3 regions of the Pseudomonas sp. TMW22091 genome follow, and region 1 is predicted to be linked to each of the others. Evidence: predicted binding sites of a transcription regulator. Region 1 holds the regulator's gene; each other region holds the start of a gene.
What was found. Region 1 encodes sigma-54, which starts transcription at its own class of promoters, with help from an activator protein. Its sites were predicted from a motif close to ANTGGCATNNANNTTGCTNT; they were not measured.

Region 2: the regulator sigma-54 is predicted to act here: its motif matches at 2,574-2,593, upstream of flgA (flagellar basal body P-ring formation chaperone FlgA).
Region 3: the regulator sigma-54 is predicted to act here: its motif matches at 5,834-5,853, upstream of glnA (glutamate--ammonia ligase).

The regions. Positions count from the first base shown of each region.
Region 1 is NZ_SCFI01000011.1:103,695-110,624, reverse strand. Features, by position in the region: gene lptA (lipopolysaccharide transport periplasmic protein LptA) at 1-525, shown strand, start outside; gene lptB (LPS export ABC transporter ATP-binding protein) at 525-1,250, shown strand; gene EQV93_RS18660 (RNA polymerase factor sigma-54) at 1,489-2,982, shown strand; gene hpf (ribosome hibernation-promoting factor, HPF/YfiA family) at 3,059-3,373, shown strand; gene ptsN (PTS IIA-like nitrogen regulatory protein PtsN) at 3,386-3,850, shown strand; gene rapZ (RNase adapter RapZ) at 3,853-4,710, shown strand; gene EQV93_RS18640 (HPr family phosphocarrier protein) at 4,727-4,999, shown strand; gene EQV93_RS18635 (ZIP family metal transporter) at 5,007-5,900, opposite strand; gene EQV93_RS18630 (superoxide dismutase) at 5,923-6,534, opposite strand; gene EQV93_RS18625 (DUF2753 domain-containing protein) at 6,536-6,930, opposite strand, start outside.
Region 2 is NZ_SCFI01000018.1:45,067-51,996, forward strand. Features, by position in the region: gene flgE (flagellar hook protein FlgE) at 1-1,023, opposite strand, end outside; gene EQV93_RS22060 (flagellar hook capping FlgD N-terminal domain-containing protein) at 1,013-1,744, opposite strand; gene flgC (flagellar basal body rod protein FlgC) at 1,744-2,172, opposite strand; gene flgB (flagellar basal body rod protein FlgB) at 2,178-2,534, opposite strand; gene flgA (flagellar basal body P-ring formation chaperone FlgA) at 2,765-3,430, shown strand; gene EQV93_RS22080 (glycosyltransferase) at 5,546-6,930, opposite strand, start outside.
Region 3 is NZ_SCFI01000017.1:12,869-19,798, reverse strand. Features, by position in the region: gene trmL (tRNA (uridine(34)/cytosine(34)/5-carboxymethylaminomethyluridine(34)-2'-O)-methyltransferase TrmL) at 87-542, opposite strand; gene EQV93_RS21625 (hypothetical protein) at 541-981, shown strand; gene ntrC (nitrogen regulation protein NR(I)) at 1,487-2,920, opposite strand; gene glnL (nitrogen regulation protein NR(II)) at 2,917-4,002, opposite strand; gene glnA (glutamate--ammonia ligase) at 4,330-5,736, opposite strand; gene thiI (tRNA uracil 4-sulfurtransferase ThiI) at 6,059-6,930, shown strand, end outside.

The DNA.
Region 1 (6,930 bases):
CCATTATTGCTCAGCCTGAGCGCAGCACTGGGAAGCGCGAGCGCCTGGGCTCTGCCGAACGACAATGAACAGCCTATTCACATCCAGGCTGATGATGCGCAGCTGGATGACAAAAACGGGGTCGCTACCTACAAGGGCGACGTCATCATCACCCAAGGCTCGATGAAGATTACCGGCAACAAGGTAACCATCACCCGTAACGCTGCGGGCGAAATTGACGTTGTGACGTCGGTGGGCAATCTGGCTTACTTCGAGCAATTGCAAAAAGCCACTGATCCAAAGCCCGTGCAGGCCTATGCTGTAACGATCCAATACCATGCGCCTCAAAATCGCATCGTACTGATCGACAAGGCCAAGGTTATCAATGACGGCAACACCACCGAAGGCGAGAAAATCGTCTACGACACCGTCAAGCAAGTGGCTAACGCTGGCCGTGCCAATGGCTCTAATGTCACCGCACCGCGACCACGCATCGATATGGTCATCCAGCCGAAGAAGAAAACTGACCAGCAGAAGGCCCGTTAATGGCTACTCTGAAAGCCCAGCATTTGGCTAAAAGCTACAAGAGTCGCCAAGTGGTACGCGATGTCAGCTTGTCAATCGACAGCGGGCAAATCGTAGGCTTGCTTGGCCCTAACGGCGCAGGCAAGACCACGTGCTTTTATATGATTGTCGGCCTGGTTCAGGCCGATCAGGGTCGCGTGCTGATCGATGATCTGGATGTCAGCCACCAACCCATGCACGGCCGCGCACGTGCCGGTATCGGGTACTTGCCACAGGAAGCGTCAATCTTCCGCAAGCTGTCGGTTGCCGACAACATCATGGCGATTCTCGAAACGCGCAAGGAGCTCGACAAGGCCGGTCGCCGTAAAGAGCTGGAAAGCCTGCTGCAGGAATTCCATATCAATCATATCCGCGACAGCCTGGGCATGAGCTTGTCCGGTGGTGAGCGACGTCGGGTAGAAATTGCCCGCGCTCTGGCTACCGCTCCGAAGTTCATCCTGCTCGACGAACCTTTTGCCGGCGTTGACCCCATTTCCGTGGGTGATATTAAACAGATCATTCACCACCTCAAAGCCAAAGGCATTGGCGTGCTGATCACAGACCACAACGTGCGTGAAACCCTCGATATCTGTGAAACTGCCTACATCGTCAACGACGGTCAACTGATCGCAGAAGGCGATGCTGAAACCATTTTGGCCAACAAGTTGGTTCGCGAAGTGTATCTGGGGCATGAGTTCCGCTTGTAAACCCCATCGTGAGTGGCCCCTTGTAGCGATAAACCTTGAACATCATTATGACGGTCAAGGTTTTTTCGCATTTGGGGCCCGCTTGCACGCCGCTTCTGAAAACATCTCAAACTAATTGGAAACGCCCCTAGTCAAACGTACTGGGTTCAGGCATATAATTTGCTTATGTTTGGCGCTCACGCGCCTTGGTAGTGGATGGCGCCATGCGCGCCGGCGAATAAGGTCTTAAGCCCCAGCCATGAAACCATCGCTAGTCCTGAGAATGGGCCAACAGCTGACGATGACACCGCAGCTGCAACAGGCCATCCGTCTGCTCCAATTGTCCACCCTGGATCTGCAACAGGAAATCCAGGAGGCTCTGGAATCAAATCCAATGCTCGAGCGCCAGGAAGAAGGCGACGACTTCGACAATTCAGACCCTCTGGCCGACAACATCGAGCAAAAACCCAATAACGATATTCAGGAGCCGTCGTATCAGGAGTCCACACCCACCGTGGACAACCTGGAAGAAGGTGAATGGAACGAACGCATTCCCAATGAGCTGCCTGTCGACACGGCTTGGGAAGACGTCTACCAAACCAGCGCCAGCAGCCTGCCAAGCAACGATGATGACGAGTGGGACTTCACCACCCGCACCTCGGCCGGCGAAAGCCTGCAAAGCCACCTGCTGTGGCAACTGAATCTGGCACCCATGTCAGACACTGACCGGCTGATTGGCGTAACGCTCATCGACTGCATCAACAACCAAGGGTATCTCGACGAGTCACTAGACGAAATCCTTGAGGCATTCGACCCAGAACTCGACATCGAACTCGATGAGATCGAAGCCGTTCTGCACCGCATTCAGCAATTCGAACCAGCTGGGATTGGCGCCCGCAACCTCAGTGAGTGTCTGCTTCTTCAATTGCGCCAGCTGCCGTCCAAAACGCTATGGCTCAATGAAGCCAAGCGCCTGGTAACGGACTACATCGACCTCTTGGGCGCCCGCGATTACAGTCAGCTCATGCGCCGCATGAAGCTCAAGGAAGATGAGCTGCGTCAGGTCATTGAACTGATACAAAGCCTCAACCCGCGCCCCGGCTCGCAAATCGAGTCCAGCGAAGCCGAATACGTGGTACCGGACGTGATTGTGCGCAAGGACAATGATCGCTGGCTGGTTGAGCTTAATCAGGAGTCCATGCCACGTTTGCGGGTAAACCCTCAATACGCTGGTTTTGTGCGCCGCGCTGATACCAGCGCCGACAACACCTTCATGCGCAATCAGTTGCAAGAAGCTCGCTGGTTTATCAAAAGCCTGCAAAGCCGCAATGAAACGCTGATGAAAGTGGCGACGCAAATCGTCGAGCACCAGCGCGGCTTTCTGGAATATGGTGATGAAGCCATGAAGCCTTTGGTGCTGCATGACATTGCCGAAGCAGTAGGCATGCACGAGTCGACCATTTCCCGGGTGACCACGCAAAAGTTCATGCATACGCCCCGCGGCATTTATGAGTTGAAGTACTTTTTCTCCAGCCACGTCAGCACTTCTGAAGGGGGCGAATGCTCGTCCACAGCGATCCGCGCCATCATTAAAAAACTGGTGGCGGCTGAAAATCAGAAAAAGCCGTTGAGTGACAGCAAGATCGCTGGTTTACTGGAGGCACAAGGTATTCAAGTGGCCCGTCGCACCGTCGCGAAGTACCGCGAATCCCTCGGGATAGCGCCTTCCAGCGAACGCAAGAGGTTGATGTAAGCCACGGGCCACCGCGTTTCAGTGGCAGGCTGTTCGGCCTGCCACTTTATGCAATGGCAACCGAAGGAGAAACTGCATGCAAATCAACATCAGTGGACAGCATCTGGAAGTCACCGACGCGTTACGCGCTTACATAGGCGAAAAATTCAAACGCCTGGAGAACCATTTCGACAAGATCACCAATGCACAGGTCATCATGAAAGTCGAAAAACTTCAGCAGAAGATTGAAGCCACCCTGCATATCCCCAAGGGTCCGAAGGAAGTCGTTGCGAACGCAGAGCATACCGATATGTATGCTGCAATCGACCTGCTCGCTGACAAGCTCGATCGCCAACTGAAAAAACATAAGGAAAAGTCCCAAAGCCTGCTTCAAGGCGCAACGGGGCGTTAATACTCCATACCCATGATTCGACTTGAAAATATCCTGACCCCTGGCCGTTCCCTTGTGAACGTGCCGGGCGGCAGTAAAAAGCGCGTACTCGAACACACTGCCAAGCTGATTCACGATCAGGTGCCTGATCTGGCCATGCAGGACGTTTACGAGAGTTTGCTTGCCCGTGAAAAACTGGGTTCCACCGGTTTTGGTAACGGCATTGCCATACCTCATTGCCGCCTCAAGGGTTGCGAGGCGCCTGTCAGCGCCTTGTTGCACCTCGATGCGCCCATAGATTTCGACGCCATTGATGGCGCGCCAGTCGACCTGCTATTCGTTTTGCTCGTGCCTGAAGCGGCCACCGATGCTCATCTGGAACTGCTCAGGCAGATCGCCAGCATGCTCGACCGCAAAGACGTGCGCGACCAACTGCGCGCAGCCAGCAGCAACGAAGAGCTGTATAAGGTTGTTCTGGACGTACAGAGCGATCATTAATCATGCGCTTAGTCATCGTTAGCGGACGCTCAGGCTCCGGAAAAAGCACTGCACTGGCTGTCCTCGAAGACAACGGTTTCTATTGCATCGACAATCTGCCCGCCGGGCTGCTGCCAGAGCTGGCAGAGCGTGCGCTGATTCATACCGAATTGGCACAGCCGCTGGTTGCCGTGTCCATTGACGCACGTAACTTGCCCAGCCATTTGTCGCGTTTTCCGCAACTGCTTGAAGAGGTGCGCAACCGGCACATACAGTGCGATGTGCTGTTTCTGGATGCCGACGAAGAAACCTTGCTTAAACGCTTCTCTGAAACACGCCGGCGTCACCCACTGAGCAGCGCCAGTCGCTCTCTGGCCGAAGCCATACGTGACGAGAACCTCTTGCTCGGGCCCATTGCCGACCTGGCTGACCTGACGATCAATACCACCAACCTCAACCTCTATCAGCTGCGCGATACCATCAAGCTGCGTTTGCTGAACAAACCCGAGGCCGGGACCGCATTTTTGGTTGAGTCGTTTGGTTTCAAGCGTGGCATGCCGGTCGATGCCGACTTGGTGTTCGATGTGCGCTGCTTGCCTAACCCGTACTGGAAGCCAGAGCTACGCGAGCAATCGGGGCTGGACAAGCCGGTCGCAGACTACCTGTCAGCACAGCCGGATGTCGAAGAGATGTTTCAGGATATCTCCAGCTACCTGCTTAAATGGCTGCCCCGCTTCGCAGCCAGCAACCGGGCGTATGTCACCATTGGCATTGGCTGCACAGGCGGGCATCATCGCTCGGTCTACCTGACTGAACGCCTCGGTAAATGCCTGCAAGAAACCCTGAAGAACGTCCAGGTTCGCCACCGCGACCTTACCTGAAAGGATCACTACCGCGATGCCTGCACTGGAAATTGAAATCATCAACAAGCTGGGCTTGCACGCCCGGGCATCGGCCAAGTTCGTAGGTATCGCAGGACAGTTTCCATGTCTGGTCAGAGCAGGACGTACCGCTGACTCGATGGTGGATGGCAAAAGCATCATGGCCATGATGATGCTTGCCGCTGGCAAGGGCACGACTATCCACCTCAAGACTGAAGGCGAGAAAGAGCAGGAAGCCCTTGATGCCCTGACCAAACTCATCAATAACTACTTTGATGAAGGCGAGTAAGCCACGCTTAACCCAACGCCGTATCCATCACCATCATCAAGCAAAACCCTACACACAAGCCCAGACTGGCCAGTTTTTCGTGGCCATTGCGGCGTGATTCGGGGATGACTTCTTGCGTGACCACCAGCAGCATGGCCCCCGCCGCCAATGCCAACCCCATTGGCAACAATACTTCGGCCAGATTGACCAACCAGGCACAAAGCAAGGCGAACACCGGCTCGACAAGGCCTGAGGCAGCCCCGATCAAGAATGCCCTGACCCGCGACATGCCCGCGCCAGCCAACACCAATGCAATTACCAGCCCCTCTGGCACATCCTGAAGCGCAATGCCCATCGCCAGACTATCGGCGTCTGGCATTCCGCCGCCTGCCGACACCCCGACCGCCATGCCTTCGGGGATGTTATGCGCCACGATGGCAATCACGAACAACCAGATGCGCGGTGCAATCACGGGTTCACCGGGACGACTGACCAAGACTTCTGGCCCGCCTCCCGCGACCTTGCGGTCCACCAGAAACAAAAAGAAAGCGCCCAGCAAGATACCCGCACTGATCAACCCGCTGGCGGCCCAAGCTGACAAGCCAAGACTTTGAGCCGCTGCTATGCCGGGAACAATCAGCGAGAAGGCCGTGGCGGCCAGCATCACCCCGGCACCAAAGCCCAACAAGGTATCGCTGACCGCCACTGGCATCTTGCGAATAACCAGCACCGGCACCGCGCCCAGCGCCGTACCCAACGCGCAGAGCGCTCCGCCTTGCAGCGCCCGTAACATCCTGGGCTCCAGATCCAGCCAGACCAATCCCTTGGCTACCAGCAAGGCCGTGCCCGCCAACAGCAAGAGCGTGCCAAGGGCATAGCGAAACATTCGCACGCCCCCGACCGCTAATATTTGCGTGCCCATAATCTGCCTGAATCCTGTTGAGTCAGCCAATAGCGGCCTGATAACGACGCGCCACTTCTGGCCAATTAATAACGTTATAAAACGCACTGATGTATTCGGGACGACGGTTTTGGTAACGCAGGTAGTACGCGTGCTCCCACACATCCAGCCCAAGAATCGGCGTGTTGCCATTCATCAACGGACTGTCCTGATTACCGCTGCTTTCGACGACCAATGTTTTTTGTGGCGTGACACTCAACCATGCCCAGCCACTGCCAAAACGGGTCAATGCAGCCTTGGTAAAGGCTTCTTTGAACGCATCAAGCCCTCCCAACTGCTCATCAATCGCCTTAAGCAGTGCGCCTTCTGGAATACCTCCCCCTTTAGGACTCATCACTTCCCAGAATAGAGAGTGATTGGCATGTCCACCGCCATGATTGATCACTGCCGGTCGCAGTTGCTCGGGCAATTGCTGAACGCTGGCGACCAGTTTTTCCACTGGCCAGTCTTCCCATTCGGTTCCCTGCACAGCCGCATTGAGATTATTGATATAGGTCTGGTGGTGTTTGGTGTGATGAATTTCCATGGTTTGCGCATCAATATGCGGCTCAAGGGCGTCATAGGCATAAGGCAAAGCAGGCAATGTGTAAGTCATATCAATGTACTCCTGAGTGATGGCCGCTGTGTACTGAACGCTCCAGGGTGGTTTGAGCCACGCTGTTTTTAAGCAACAGGCTGGAGCGCGGGTATTCACCGTGTTCGCCAATGAAATTCAACAGTTCTACATAGGTCTTGCTGCTATGACGCAGCGCAGCCTGGCGCAACGCGGGGACCAAACGGTCGTTCTGCATGGTGTGCAGTAATCGTTGATGAATCGCACAGAGGTACTCAACGCTTTCTTCTGGCTGGTTGAGGCGCAAATGCAAATCCGCCAGGTTGTGGTGCGATATCACACACGCAGCCACTGCTTCGTCGGCATCACTCCAGCGCTCAAACAGAACCTGTGCCAGAGCAAGGGCCTGCAAGTAGTGCTCCCGGGCGTCGACCAGTT
Region 2 (6,930 bases), on a different contig from region 1:
GCCCGGAGGACCGATCAGCGGGTTGCCCGACTCGCCCGTGGCACTCCAGCGAGTCGCATCTTCGTTTTTCAGGCCGTTGGGGTTGGCAAAGTTGGCCAATACCACTTGCCCTTGCAGCAGTCGCTCGCCATTGCTGTAGGTGGCGTAAACCATGCCGTCTTTTTCAACGGTCACACCGGTGTTTTCACCTGCGGCATAACCGCTTGGGTCATTGGTCGTCACCACAAAGTCCGACGCGCTCTGGGTGCTGCGGGTGTAGTTGATGTCAATGCTCATGGCCTCGACACCGGCCAGGGGAAACGAAATATTCACCGGGCCCAACGGCGTGACTAAACCACCGCGCTCATCGAAAACCATCGGTTCAGGGCCACCTACGATGGTTTTATCCACGGCGTAATGGACTTCCCAGGTGTTGTCCCCGGTTTTGACGAAGTATTGGGTCAATGAATGTTGTTTGCCCTGGGAGTCATACACCGCGGTGGTCTGGCTGTCGGTATAGGAGTCAAGGTTGTCCGGATCGAACGGCGTGACCGTGACCGGGTCCTTGCCTGCATCCAGGTTGGTGACAAACTCAATGCCGTCGGTGGCTTTGGCAGGCAAGTTGCCGGTCTGCAAACGCAAATCGCCCACCGTACCGACCTGCAAGTTGCCCGCCGCATCAACGGTGTAACCTTGCAAATACTGACCGCTGGCATCCACCAGGTAGTTATCACTGTCTTTGCCAAATGCGCCGGCCCGGGTGTAGCTGATATCGCCGCTGGCACTGCGGGTGACAAACAGTCCGCCACCCGAAATGGCCAGGTTGAGGCTGTCGCCCGTGCCTACGTGCGCGCCGCCCAGGCTCATGCTCTGGGTATGGCCCAAGACACTGACCCCCATAGCCTGAGTGCCCGAGTACAAACTGCCGAACTCGGTACGCGACGATTTGAAACCGGTGGTGCCCACGTTGGCGATATTGTGGCTGATGGTGTTGAGCTGTTCGGTCACAGCATTCAAGCCGGTAAGTGCAATGTTAAAACTCATGGCGCGGGCCTTGTATCGATTGGCTGAGGGAGCGTTGCCCCGGGTTTTGCCCGGGCAGCATCAGGTTGCTGAGCATTGAAGCTTCACTGAATTCAGTAATTTCATAGAACGGCACGTCACCCACACCGGCGATATTCAACACCGGCCCGTCAGTGCTCAGGCGCACGCTGTTGACCTTGCCCTTTGCCTCCACAACAAAGCTCTCGTCCGTGTTGGATTTGACTTCAATTTCATACTTGCCGGGCTTGAGCCCCAGTGCTACAGGGTCGATTTCGAACTCCACCCGCCCCGGTGCACTGGCTGGCAATGGAATTTCAGTCTCGACACCGTTTTCATCGGTGAGGGTCACCACCAACTCGTTGGCGTTGTGTTCCAGTTCAATCTGGGCCTCGACCTTCTGGTCGGTGAGATCCAGTTCTTCCACCCGAACCTTGACCATCTGCCCCACCAGGCTGGCAGCGCTGAGGTATTGCAGGTTCTCCAGCAACACCATGTTGTTTTGCGTCAATGCCGACATTTTTTCCAGGCTCTGAACCTGAGACATGGCCGCGAACTGGCTGAGGAATTCACTGCTGTCCACCGGCTTGGTCGGGTCCTGATTGCGGATCTGCGCCACCATCAATTGAATGAAGGTGTTCTGTATTTCATCGGAGTCAGAGTTGCCGTTGACCTGATCACCGGGTGGCGGCGTATTGCGCGTGTCGTTCTGGATCTGGCTCATCAGGCTTCTCCCAGTTTGAGCAGCCCTTGCTGCATGCTCTTGATCCGGTTGAGTACTTCGACCCCCGTTTCAAAACTGCGGGTGGCCGACATCATGTCGGTCATTTCTTCGATTTCGTTCACGTCGGGGTAGAACACATGACCGCTGCGGTCTGCCAGAGGATGGGCAGGTTCATAACGCTTCTGCGGCTCGCGGCCCGAGGCCACTACATCCAGTACCTGAACATGCGCCCCGCCCATGCCGACACCGCGCGTCAACTGGTCGTTGCCATACAGGGCGGCAAATACCGGTTTGCGCGACTGGTAAACATCCTGGGCATTGCCCGCTGCAGAGTCGGCATTGGCGAGGTTGCTGGCGACCGTATTCAGTCGCACGGTCTGGGCATTCATCGCAGAGCCGGCAATTTTGTAAATAGCGTCAAAAGCCATAATGATCAGCGTCCTTCGATGGCCTGTTTAAGGCCTCGAAATTTCATGGAAAGAAACGTCAGGCTGGTTTGGAAATCAGCTGCACTTTTGGCAAAGGCTGCCTGTTCCACACTCAACTCCACCGTGTTGCCGTCCTGAGAGGGCTGGGCAGGCACGCGGTACTTCAGTTGAGCGCCGAACCCTTCAGCCAGCGAGGGTGACGATCCGCGCTGGCGCATCTCGGCGGCAAAGTCCAGATCCCGCGCCTGAAACCCGGGCGTGTCTTCATTGGCCAGGTTTGCAGCCAGAATCTCGCTACGTTGCATATGCAAACCCAGTGCGCGCATGTGCACCCCCATCGCGTCTTCTATCCGTATACTCATTACCCGACACCTTTCATCAATGTTCAGCTCGCAAGCATGAATTGCAGGAACTGTGCCTAGTCGCAGAACCCATTCCAGACCATTGATTTAAAAGACTTTTTATGAAATCACGAGACCGATCTGACGCCGTATCACTTCCGCCTTTTCGACGCCTCGCTCAACGATGCGGAACTGTAATTTCCGCCTTCGCGGTGGCCAGCCTGATTGGCCTGTTGCCGGTGCCCCGAGCAATGAGTGCGGATGACACCTACAGGGCGCAAATTGACGATGGCGTGCGTCGATACTTCACCCAGCGACTCAGCGAAAGAGCCGCCGATCAAGGCTGGCAAGGGCTTCGATTCACGCAAAAAGTGTTTGCGCTGCCCACCGACTTACCGGGCCTGAAGTGCCCGCAACCGTTGCAGGTCGAGGCTGAACAACAGCCTTCATCGGTGCTGGGTCGCAAGCGCGTCCGTCTGACGTGCGCCGGGCAACCTGCCTCATCCATCACCGTCACAGCCCAGGCAACGGTATTCATCAGGGCCGTAGTGGCGACTCAAGTGCTTGAACGTGAAGAGCCCATCTCCGAGGCGATGCTGACAGTGCGCGAAGTCTCGCTGGGCAAGCAGGATCAGGCGTATTTCAACCGGATCGATCAGGTCGAGGGTTTGAGTGCCAAGCGTCGAATTCGCGCCGATCAGGCTTTGACTCAGGAGATGTTGACCTCCCCCTGGTTGGTGCGTCGTGGTCAGCGGGTGACCATGCAGGCCCGTCATGGCGCCATCCAGGCGAACACAGAAGGCGAAGCACTGACTGATGGCCGCAAAGGCGACGTGATTCGGGTCAAAAATGTAACCAGCGGCAAGATCATTGAAGCTCAAGTGACAGGCGTCGGAGTGGTGAGCAGCACCTATTAATCCGCGCTGGTCGCAAGATGGGACGACTCGGTGTGTCAGGTTTTACGACGGCTACACACCATGCTCGTAGCCACACGTTAACCTGTAGCCGCTGCCGAAGCCTGCGTTCGAGCGCGAAGCGGTCGCAAAATGGCACACCTCGGTGTGTCAGGGTTTACGACGGCTACGCCGCCGAACGCAGCCTTCGTTCCTCGTCAGCGGCTTCGCTCCTGCTCCCAGCGCACGTTTACCTGTAGCAGCTGCCGAAGGCTGCGATCGAGCGCGCAGCGGTCGCAAGATGGGACGACGCGGTGTGTCAGGGTTTACGACGGCTACGCGCCATGCTCGTAGCCACACGTTAACCTGTAGCCGCTGCCGAAGGCTGCGATCGAGCGCGGAGCGGTCGCAAAATGGGACGACTCGGAGTGTCAGGTTTTACGACGGCTACGCCGCCGAACGCAGCCTTCGTTCCTCGTCAGCGGCTACGCTCCTGCCTGCAGCCACACGTTAACCTGTAGCCGCTGCCGAAGGCTGCGATCGAGCGCAAAGCGGTCGCAAGATGGGACGACGCGGTGTGTCAGGGTTTACGACGGCTACGCGCCATGCTCGTAGCCACACGTTAACCTGTAGCCGCTGCCGAAGGCTGCGATCGAGCGCGCAGCGGTCGCAAAATGGGACAACGCGGTGTGTCAGGTTTTACGACGGCTACGCCGCCGAACGCAGCCTTCGTTCCTCGTCAGCTGCTACGCGCCATGCTCGCAGCCACACGTTTACCTGTAGCAGCTGCCGAAGGCTGCGATCGAGCGCGAAGCGGTCGCAAAATGGGGTGCCTAGGGGTGTCAGGTTTTACGACGGCTGCGCCGCCGAACGCAGCCTTCGTTCCTCGTCAGCGGCTACGCGCCATGCCCGCAGCCACACGTTGATCTGTAGCCGCTGCCGAAGGCTGCGATCGAGCGCGAAGCGGTCGCAAGCTGGGACGACACGGAGTGTCAGGGTTTACGACGGCTACGCCGCCGAACGCAGCCTTCGTTCCTCGTCAGCTGCTACGCACCTGCGAGCAACAACACGTTGATCTGTAGCAGCTGCCGAAGGCTGCGATCGGGCGCGAAGCGGTCGCAAGATGGGACGACTCGGGGTGTCAGGTTTTACGACGGCTTCGCCGCCGATCGCAGCCTTCGTTCCTCGTCAGCGGCTACGCGCCATGCTCGCAGCGACACGTTGATCTGTAGCCGCTGCCGAAGGCTGCGATCGAGCGCGCAGCGGTCGCAAGATGGGACACCGCGGTGTGTCAGGTTTTACGACGGCTACACGCCTTGCTCACAGCCACACGTTAACCTGTAGCCGCTGCCGAAGGCTGCGATCGAGCGCGCAGCGGTCGCAAGATGGGACACCGCGGTGTGTCAGGTTTTACGACGGCTGCGCCGCCGATCGCAGCCTTCGTTCCTCGTCAGCGGCTACGCGCCATGCTCGCAGCCACACGTTGATCTGTAGCAGCTGCCGAAGGCTGCGATCGGGCGCGAAGCGGTCGCAAGATGGGACGACTCGGGGTGTCAGGTTTTACGACGGCTGCGCCGCCGATCGCAGCCTTCGTTCCTCGTCAGCTGCTACGCGCCATGCTCGCAGCGACACGTTTACCTGTAGCAGCTGCCGAAGGCTGCGATCGAGCGCGAAGCGGTCGCAAGATGGGACGCCTCGGTGTGTCAGGGTTTACGACGGCTTCGCCGCCGATCGCAGCCTTCGTTCCTCGTCAGCGGCTACGCTCCTGCCCGCAGCCACACGTAAACCTGTAGCCGCTGCCGAAGGCTGCGATCGAGCGCGCAGCGGTCGCAAAATGGGACACCGCGGTGTGTCAGGTTTTACGACGGGTACGCGCCATGCCCGCAGCCACACGTTAACCTGTAGCCGCTGCCGAAGGCTGCGATCGGGCGCGAAGCGGTCGCAAAATGGCACGCTTCGGTGTGTCAGGTTTTACGACGGCTACGCGCCATGCCCGCAGCCACACGCTAACCTGTAGCCGCTGCCGAAGGCTGCGATCGAGCGCGCAGCGGGCGCAAAATGGGACACCGCGGTGTGTCAGGTTTTACGACGGCTACGCCGCCGAACGCAGCCTTCTTTCCTCGTCAGCGGCTACAAGGGCTATACCCGCCAGGCTCTGCGCCATTGCTCTCGGCCGATTTCATCAAGCATCCAATCCATGCGCACCCGGTCGCGCAAGGCATCCCCTGCCCGCTCAGTCGCATCAAGGTCGTGTACATGCATGCGAATGGCGTCCACCCAGTCGCGAAAGCGGTTTCTGACCCGCGTTACCGGCAAATCCCCGCGATACGTCACACTGTCACTGCACACCACCGCATAGCCGCACATCCCGTATTCCAACAGCCGCAGATTGCTTTTACAGGTGTTGAACAGATTATCTTCCAGCGGGGCCACGGCCAAGTCCAGATTAAGCCGGGCCAGCGCCGCCGGGTACAGGTCAATCCGTACGCCAGGGTGAAACTCCCTCACATAAGGGCGCAGCTTGTCAGGACACATCCCCATAAACACCCAGTCCACCTCATCTGCCAGTGCCTTGATCACGTCGACGATCATTTCCAGGTCGCCGGTATGCCCCGCACCGCCTGCCCAGCCGACCCTCGGCTTGTTTGAGGTTCTTCGCGCACTGACAGGCAACTCACCCCACCAGCCCATGTCCAGGCGATTGTTAACCACCACAATATCGTGATGAAAACCGCTCAACGCTTCAGCCAGCGCCTCAGTGGATACGACGAAACGATCCACATAAGACAACCCACGCCGCAGTGAACGCATCACGTCCTTGGGCATTTGCGCCTTGTGCACACTTTTGACAGGCAGATTGGGTAAATAGTCGTCCAGTTCATACACCTTGAAAGCTCGGCTGAATGCACTGATCTGCCGTGCGGCTGCCAGATCGGCCTCCCTGAGAGGACGCTGCATGACTAGCGTGTCCGGCGCATAACGTTCAAGGTGCAACACACTCGGCACGCCATACGTCAAGGCACCCTCAACCACCCCTTCACGCTTGAGGGCATTCAAGGGCTGAATGACCCGATAGTGACCGCACCCGTGCACATCACACGGCTGCGCGAGAATCACCGGCATCGGCCTCCAGGCCAAAGGTCGCCACGACAACTGGGCATCGGCCAGCTTGAAACCGCCGGCATCGTTCAATGACAAGTTCTGGTTATAGGCAGGATCGCTGGCCAACAATACGGCCCAGCGCTGTTGAAAGACTTCGCGCACAGACTCCGGGATTGCAGGCTGGGCAAAATCGTTGATGACCGCCGCATGTGGTGTCCATACGGTCAAGTAACCCGACTGCCCTACCCGCAAGCACAGATCCACATCGGCGCCACCCTGTGCAAAGGCCAGCACGTCCAGCCCGCCTACGCCGTCAAACACCGCCTTGCGAATCAATAAGCAGACATCCGAGACCGCGCTGTAGTTTTGGTCCACCCACAAACGGTTCATGTATCCCGGCGAGTTCATGGGTTGCCCGACAA
Region 3 (6,930 bases), on a different contig from region 1:
CCGGTCGATGAATAAAAAAGCGCCTAACGGCGCTTTTTTTATGCGGCGCGTGAAGTATCCGTAGCAGCTGCTACAAGTGCGGTGCGCTACTTGAACCCCAACTGCCGCCACGCTTCGTAAACGGCCACGGCCACGGTGTTGGACAGGTTGAGGCTACGGCAGCCTTCGCGCATGGGCAGGCGCAAGCGGTGTTCGCTGTCGAGGGCGTCGAGTACCTCGGGCGGCAAGCCACGGCTTTCGGGGCCGAAGATAAACGCATCGCCCTCGGCGAACTGAACGTCGTGGAACGGCTTGGAGCCTTTGGTGGTAAACGCGAACAGGCGCGGGTGGCCCAGACTTTCAAGGCAGCTGGCCAGGTCCGCATGGCGCTTGAGCGGCGCGTACTCGTGGTAGTCGAGCCCGGCACGGCGCAAGCGCTTGTCGTCCAGTTCAAAACCGATAGGCTCGATCAAATGCAGGTGGCAGCCACTGTTGGCGCACAGCCTGATAATGTTGCCGGTATTCGGCGGAATTTCTGGTTGGAAAAGGATGACGTGAAACATGCACGGCTCCGAATATGAGGATGGGCGCGATTCTACGCCTGAAGAAGACCCGCGACCTAAACTCTGGTTGCGGGTTTTAGGATCTTTGGCGATTGTCGGTTTTATGGTCGGCCTGATGATTGGCCGTTTGACCACGCCTGAACCCATTGAACTGCAGCAAATAGAGGCCCTGCCGGGCGCACTGGTGGTGTGGTTCAGCGCTGAGCCCAAGCTGCATGGTGAGCTGGTTGATGGCACCGTGGGCGTGTTGTTTGATGCCAAGGGCGGGGTGCAGAACGGCCAGTTGATGCTCAACGGCAAGACGGTGAACTGGCGAGTGCGTGTGACTGATGGTGGGTTGTTGCTGACGTTGGTGGCGGCCCGTGCCTTACAGGGCGACTGGGCCGGTGCGCCGCAGGATGGGCGCTGGCGGTTGCAGGTAAACCTGCGAGAGGAATAAAAGAGGGAATGACGGCCTGCCTGTACCGGTTCCCTGAAAGCGTTGTGCGCGTTGATGCAATAGTCATCAAGGCTGCGGTGTAAAAGTGGGGAGTCTTGACCTGCCTGTATCAAGGTCCCCTAAAACGGTGTGGCTTGTTATAGGTATTGCAGGGCGCGTGCCAGTTTTGATTTTTTTGTGTAATTGAGTGAATAAAATGCAAAAGCCCCGGAATTCGGGGCTTTTAGGATGTGTCTTTCGCACGCGTTGAATTTGGCTGAAAGCCTTGATCTAGAGCGGTGCACGATAATGGTGCGGCTGTGCTTTTGAGTGGTGCGGGTAGAGCCAAAGCCCCTCACCCCAGCCCTCTCCCAGAGGGAGAGGGGGCTTAAGGCAGAAGCCCCTCACCCTAGCCCTCTCCCAGAGGGAGAGGGGATTAAAAGCAAAAGCAGATTTGCGTAGCGCCACCGATCAAGTCCCCTCTCCCTCTGGGAGAGGGTTAGGGTGAGGGCGCTCTTGATCTGCCTTACGCCTCATCACCCTCATCTTCCTCGCCATCAATCTTCATGCCCAACTCCTTGATCTTGCGAGTCAAGGTGTTGCGACCCCAGCCCAGCAACACGGCAGCGTCACGGCGGCGACCTGCGGTGTGTTTGAGCGCGGTTTCAATCATGATTCGCTCAAACGTCGGCACAGCGCTGTCCAGCAGATTTGACTGACCACGGCCCAGTGCTTGATCGGCCCATTGACGCAGGGCTTGCTCCCAGTTGGTCACCGGCGAGCTGTCCTGTTGCAGGTTCAGCAACTCAGGCGGCAGGTCGCTGATATGCACTTCACGGCCCGACGCCATGACCGTAATCCAGCGGCAGGTATTCTCCAGCTGACGCACGTTGCCAGGCCACGGCAGGTTCTTCAGGTATTGCTCGGTCTCGGCCTTGAGCAATTTGGGCTCCACAGACAACTCTTGCGCAGCGCTGCTGAGGAAGTGCCGGGTCAAGGTCGGGATGTCTTCGCGACGGTCCGACAGGCGCGGGATATGGATGCGAATCACGTTCAGACGATGAAACAAGTCTTCGCGAAATTTGCCGGCCTGCACCAGTGTTTCTAGATTTTGATGAGTGGCAGCAATGATGCGCACGTCGACTTTGACCGGCGTATGCCCGCCCACACGGTAGAACTCACCGTCCGCCAATACCCGTAACAGACGGGTCTGGGTATCGGCCGGCATGTCGCCGATTTCATCCAGAAACAGGGTGCCGCCGTCAGCCTGTTCAAAGCGACCGCGACGCAGGTTGGCGGCGCCGGTAAATGCGCCTTTTTCATGACCGAACAGTTCGGATTCCATCAAGTCTTTGGGGATGGCGGCCATGTTCAACGCTATAAACGGTGAAGCCGCGCGCGGACTGTGGCGATGCAAGGCGTGAGCAACCAACTCTTTGCCCGTGCCCGATTCGCCATTGATCAGCACCGTAATATTGGAGTGGCTAAGACGACCAATGGCGCGAAACACTTCTTGCATCGCCGGGGCTTCGCCGATGATCTCCGGAGTGCGGGCCAGCGCTGGCGTCACAGCCAGGCCTTGCTGTTCCTGAGCATGCTGGTTGGCACGCTTGACCAGTGACACCGCATCATCCACGTCAAACGGCTTGGGCAGGTACTCAAACGCGCCACCCTGATACGACGCCACCGCGCTGTCCAGATCGGAATGGGCGGTCATGATGATGACCGGCAGGCGAGGGTGCTGCTCGCGTATTTTGGCCAGCAAATCCAGACCGCTTGCACCCGGCATGCGAATGTCTGAAATGATCACGTCGGGCTGCTGGCGAGCGAGGCGACTCATCACGCCATCGGCGCTGTCGAAGCTTTGTGTGGTCATGCCTTCTTGTTGCAAGGCTTTTTCCAGTACCCAGCGGATAGAACGGTCGTCGTCGACGATCCACACGGTTTCACTTCGGCTCATGTCGATGCGGCTCCTTGTTCCAGTGGTAGAAAGATCGAGAAGAGTGTGTGGCCGGGGTGGCTCTCACACTCGATCAACCCCTGGTGCTGACTGATGATGTTCTGGGTGATGGCTAGGCCCAGCCCCGTGCCGTCCGGGCGGCCGCTGACCATCGGGAAAAACAGGGTGTCTTGCAACTCGGCCGGAATGCCCGGCCCGTTGTCGATAATTTCGATTTTTGTCACCAGGCGGTGGCGAATATGGCCAATGGTGAACTGACGCATGGCGCGGGTGCGCAAGCTGATACGGCCCAGTCGCAGTTCGTTCTGGCTGCCGATGGCCTGCATGGCATTGCGCACAATATTGAGTACCGCTTGAATCATTTGCTCCCGATCGATGAGCAGGTCAGGGAGGCTTGGGTCGTAGTCGCGCACCAGCGTAATGCTGCCCTGTGTTTCCGCTTCAACCAGGTTGCACACCCGCTCCAGCACTTCGTGCACATTGGTCAAGGACAGCGAGGGCAGTTTGTTCGAGCCAAGCATGCGATCAACCAGATTGCGCAGGCGGTCGGCTTCTTCAATGATCACGTTGGTGTAGTCGCGCAGGTTTTCGTCGGGCAACTGGCGGGCCAGTAGTTGCGCCGCGCCACGAATGCCGCCCAATGGGTTTTTGATTTCATGGGCCAACCCGCGTACCAGCATCTTGCTGGTTTCCTGTTTGGACAGTTGCGCTTCTTCTTTGGTGATGCGCAGCAGGCGGTCTCGCGGGTGAACCTCAAGCAGCAGCATGGTGCCGCTGTTGCTCAGGATCGGGGTGACCGCGTAATCCACGGTCAGCGTCTGCCCGGTGAGCGAGGTCAGCATGGCTTCGCGCTTGGTAAATGGATGAGCCTGTTCGACAGCTTGGCGCAGCGAATGCAGCGCTTCGGTGGACTCAGTGAACAATTCACTGATGAATTGTCCATGACTGCGCTGCCCGCTGATGGCCAGCAGCATCTCGGCTGCAGGGTTCATGTACTCAAGGCGTAAAGCGTCATTGAGTAATAGCGTGGCGGTGGTCAGATTGTCGAGTAACAGTCGGTGCAGGGCATCACTGATGGTCATGGGCCAATCCCGGATTGCTTGCGCGGGTTACACGCTGAGACAAAGAAAATGCAAAAACCAAACCAAGGCTCTTAAAAGAAGCGCTAATCGCCTGAAATTGAGACGTGGAGCCCATAAAGGTGGCGTAATGACTTCTTTCTCGCGCCTCTTCGACCCAAAGTGGGCTGCCAATCGAATTTTCCAACTATTAATGCACCAATATAGTGCAAGTTGAAAGGTGGGTTCTGGATGTCTTGAATATTCATGTGGGCGTGGAAATCCGCACATAAAAAAACCTCCCGAAGGAGGTTTTTTTAATTCACGCCGGTTGAACCCGGAGTGTCTGGATTAGCAGCTGTAGTACAGCTCGTATTCCAGTGGGTGTACGAAGGTGCGTACTTTGATTTCTTCTTCGCTTTTCAACGCGATGTAAGCGTCGATGAAGTCGTCGCTGAACACGCCGCCTTTGGTCAGGAACGCACGGCCCTTGTCCAGTTCTTCCAGCGCTTCTTTCAGGCTGCCACACACTTGCGGGATCTCTTTGGCCTCTTCAGGCGGCAGGTCGTACAAGTTTTTGTCAGCGGCGTCGCCAGGGTGGATCTTGTTCTGGATACCGTCCAGACCAGCCATCATCAATGCTGCGAAGCACAGGTACGGGTTGGCTGCCGGGTCCGGGAAGCGTGCTTCGATACGGCGAGCTTTAGGGCTGGACACGTAAGGAATACGGATCGACGCGGAGCGGTTACGAGCCGAGTAGGCCAGCATTACCGGTGCTTCGAAACCTGGTACCAGACGCTTGTAAGAGTTGGTAGCCGGGTTGGTGAAGCCGTTCAGTGCCTTGCCGTGCTTGATGATGCCGCCGATGAAGTACAGAGCGGTGTCGGACAGGCCTGCATAGCCTTCGCCAGCGAAGGTGTTCTTGCCATCTTTGGAGATGGACATGTGTACGTGCATACCCGAGCCGTTGTCGCCGTACAGAGGCTTAGGCATGAAGGTAGCGGTACGGCCGTAGGCGTCTGCCACGTTGTGCACGCAGTACTTCAGGGTTTGAACTTCGTCAGCCTTTTTCACCAGCGTGTTGAACTGCACGCCGATTTCGTTCTGGCCAGCGGTTGCCACTTCGTGGTGGTGAACTTCGATAACCAGACCCATTTCTTCCATGGCGTTGCACATGGAGGTACGGATTTCGTGGTCATGGTCGAATGGCGGAACCGGGAAGTAACCACCTTTGATACCTGGACGGTGGCCACGGTTGCCGCCTTCCACGTCCTGATCAGACATCCACGAACCTTGTTCGGAATAGATCTTGAACATGGAACCGGAAATGTCGGACTTGAATTTCACTTCGTCGAAGATGAAGAACTCAGGCTCCGGGCCGACGAATACAGTGTCACCGATACCGGTGGACTTCAGGTATTCCTCGGCACGGGTAGCGATGGCGCGTGGGTCGCGGTCATAGCCTTGCATGGTCGACGGTTCGATGATGTCGCACACCAGGATCAGCGTAGGCTGTTCGGTGAACGGGTCCAGAACAGCCGTGCTGTCGTCTGGCAGCAGGATCATGTCGGACGCTTCGATGCCTTTCCAGCCAGCAATGGAGGAGCCGTCGAACATTTTGCCGTCGGTGAAGAAGTTTTCATCCAGCGCATCACGGGCCGGCATGGTCACGTGGTGTTGTGTGCCTTTGGTGTCAGTGAAGCGCAGATCAATCCACTTGACGTCATGATCTTTGATGAGTTGAACCGACTTCGACATAGTGTCCTCCGGGTGGCTTAGGGCTGGTGGTGGATTAGCCCTTAATAAGTGGTTGATGCCGGCGCGAATACTCTGCCAAGGCAACCTGCCTCACAAGGGAGCAAATTGCATGCCAGTGCCCCGACTTGCCCCAATCTCAGGCAACTAGGGACGTAGACTACCGATTAGCGCCCTTAATCGCACTTAAATGAAGCGATTAAGGCTGCATATGCGCTGTTTTGGTGCGGCTAAAACCGTTTGTACGATAACTGGTTAAACCTTGAGCAATTTCCGCTATAATCCGCGCCCCCCTTTTTTGGTAGGCTGCTCGCGCGCTGTTTTCATGAAACTAATCGTTAAAGTCTTCCCCGAAATCACTATCAAGAGCCGTCCGGTTCGGATGCGTTTCGTCCGTCAATTGGCCAAAAACATCCGTGCTGTGCTCCGCGATCTGGACCCGGCTGTGGTGGTGACAGGTGTGTGGGACAACATCGAGCTGCAAACACGCGTAACAGACCCCAAAGCCTTGAAGGAGATGACTGAGCGCCTGAGCTGCATGCCGGGCATCGCGCATTTCCTGCAAGTTGACGAGTACCCGTTGGGTGACTTCGATGACGTCGTTGAAAAGTGCAAACTGCATTTCGGCGACGCCTTGGCGGGCAAGATTTTTTCAGTGCGCTGCAAGCGTGCCGGCAAGCACCCGTTCACCTCGATGGAAATCGAAAAATACGTCGGCAGCAAGCTGCGACGTGAATGTGGTGCGGCCGGAATTGACCTGAAAAAGCCGGAAATCGAAGTCCGCTTCGAAATTCGCGACCAACGGTTGTTTGTGATTCACAGCCAGCACGACAGCATTGGCGGCTTCCCGCTGGGCTCGCTGGACCAGACGCTGGTCTTGATGTCTGGTGGCTTCGATTCGACCGTGGCAGCCTATCAGGTCATGCGCCGTGGCCTGATGAGCCACTTCTGCTTCTTCAACCTTGGCGGGCGTGCCCACGAGCTGGGCGTGATGGAAGTCGCGCACTATATATGGAAGAAGTACGGCAGCTCCCAGCGCGTGCTGTTTGTCAGCGTTCCGTTCGAAGAAGTATTGGGCGAAATTCTCGGCAAAGTCGATAACAGTCATATGGGCGTCATTTTGAAGCGTATGATGTTGCGCGCTGCCACCCGTATCGCTGAACGCCTGGAAATCGAAGTGCTGGTAACCGGCGAAGC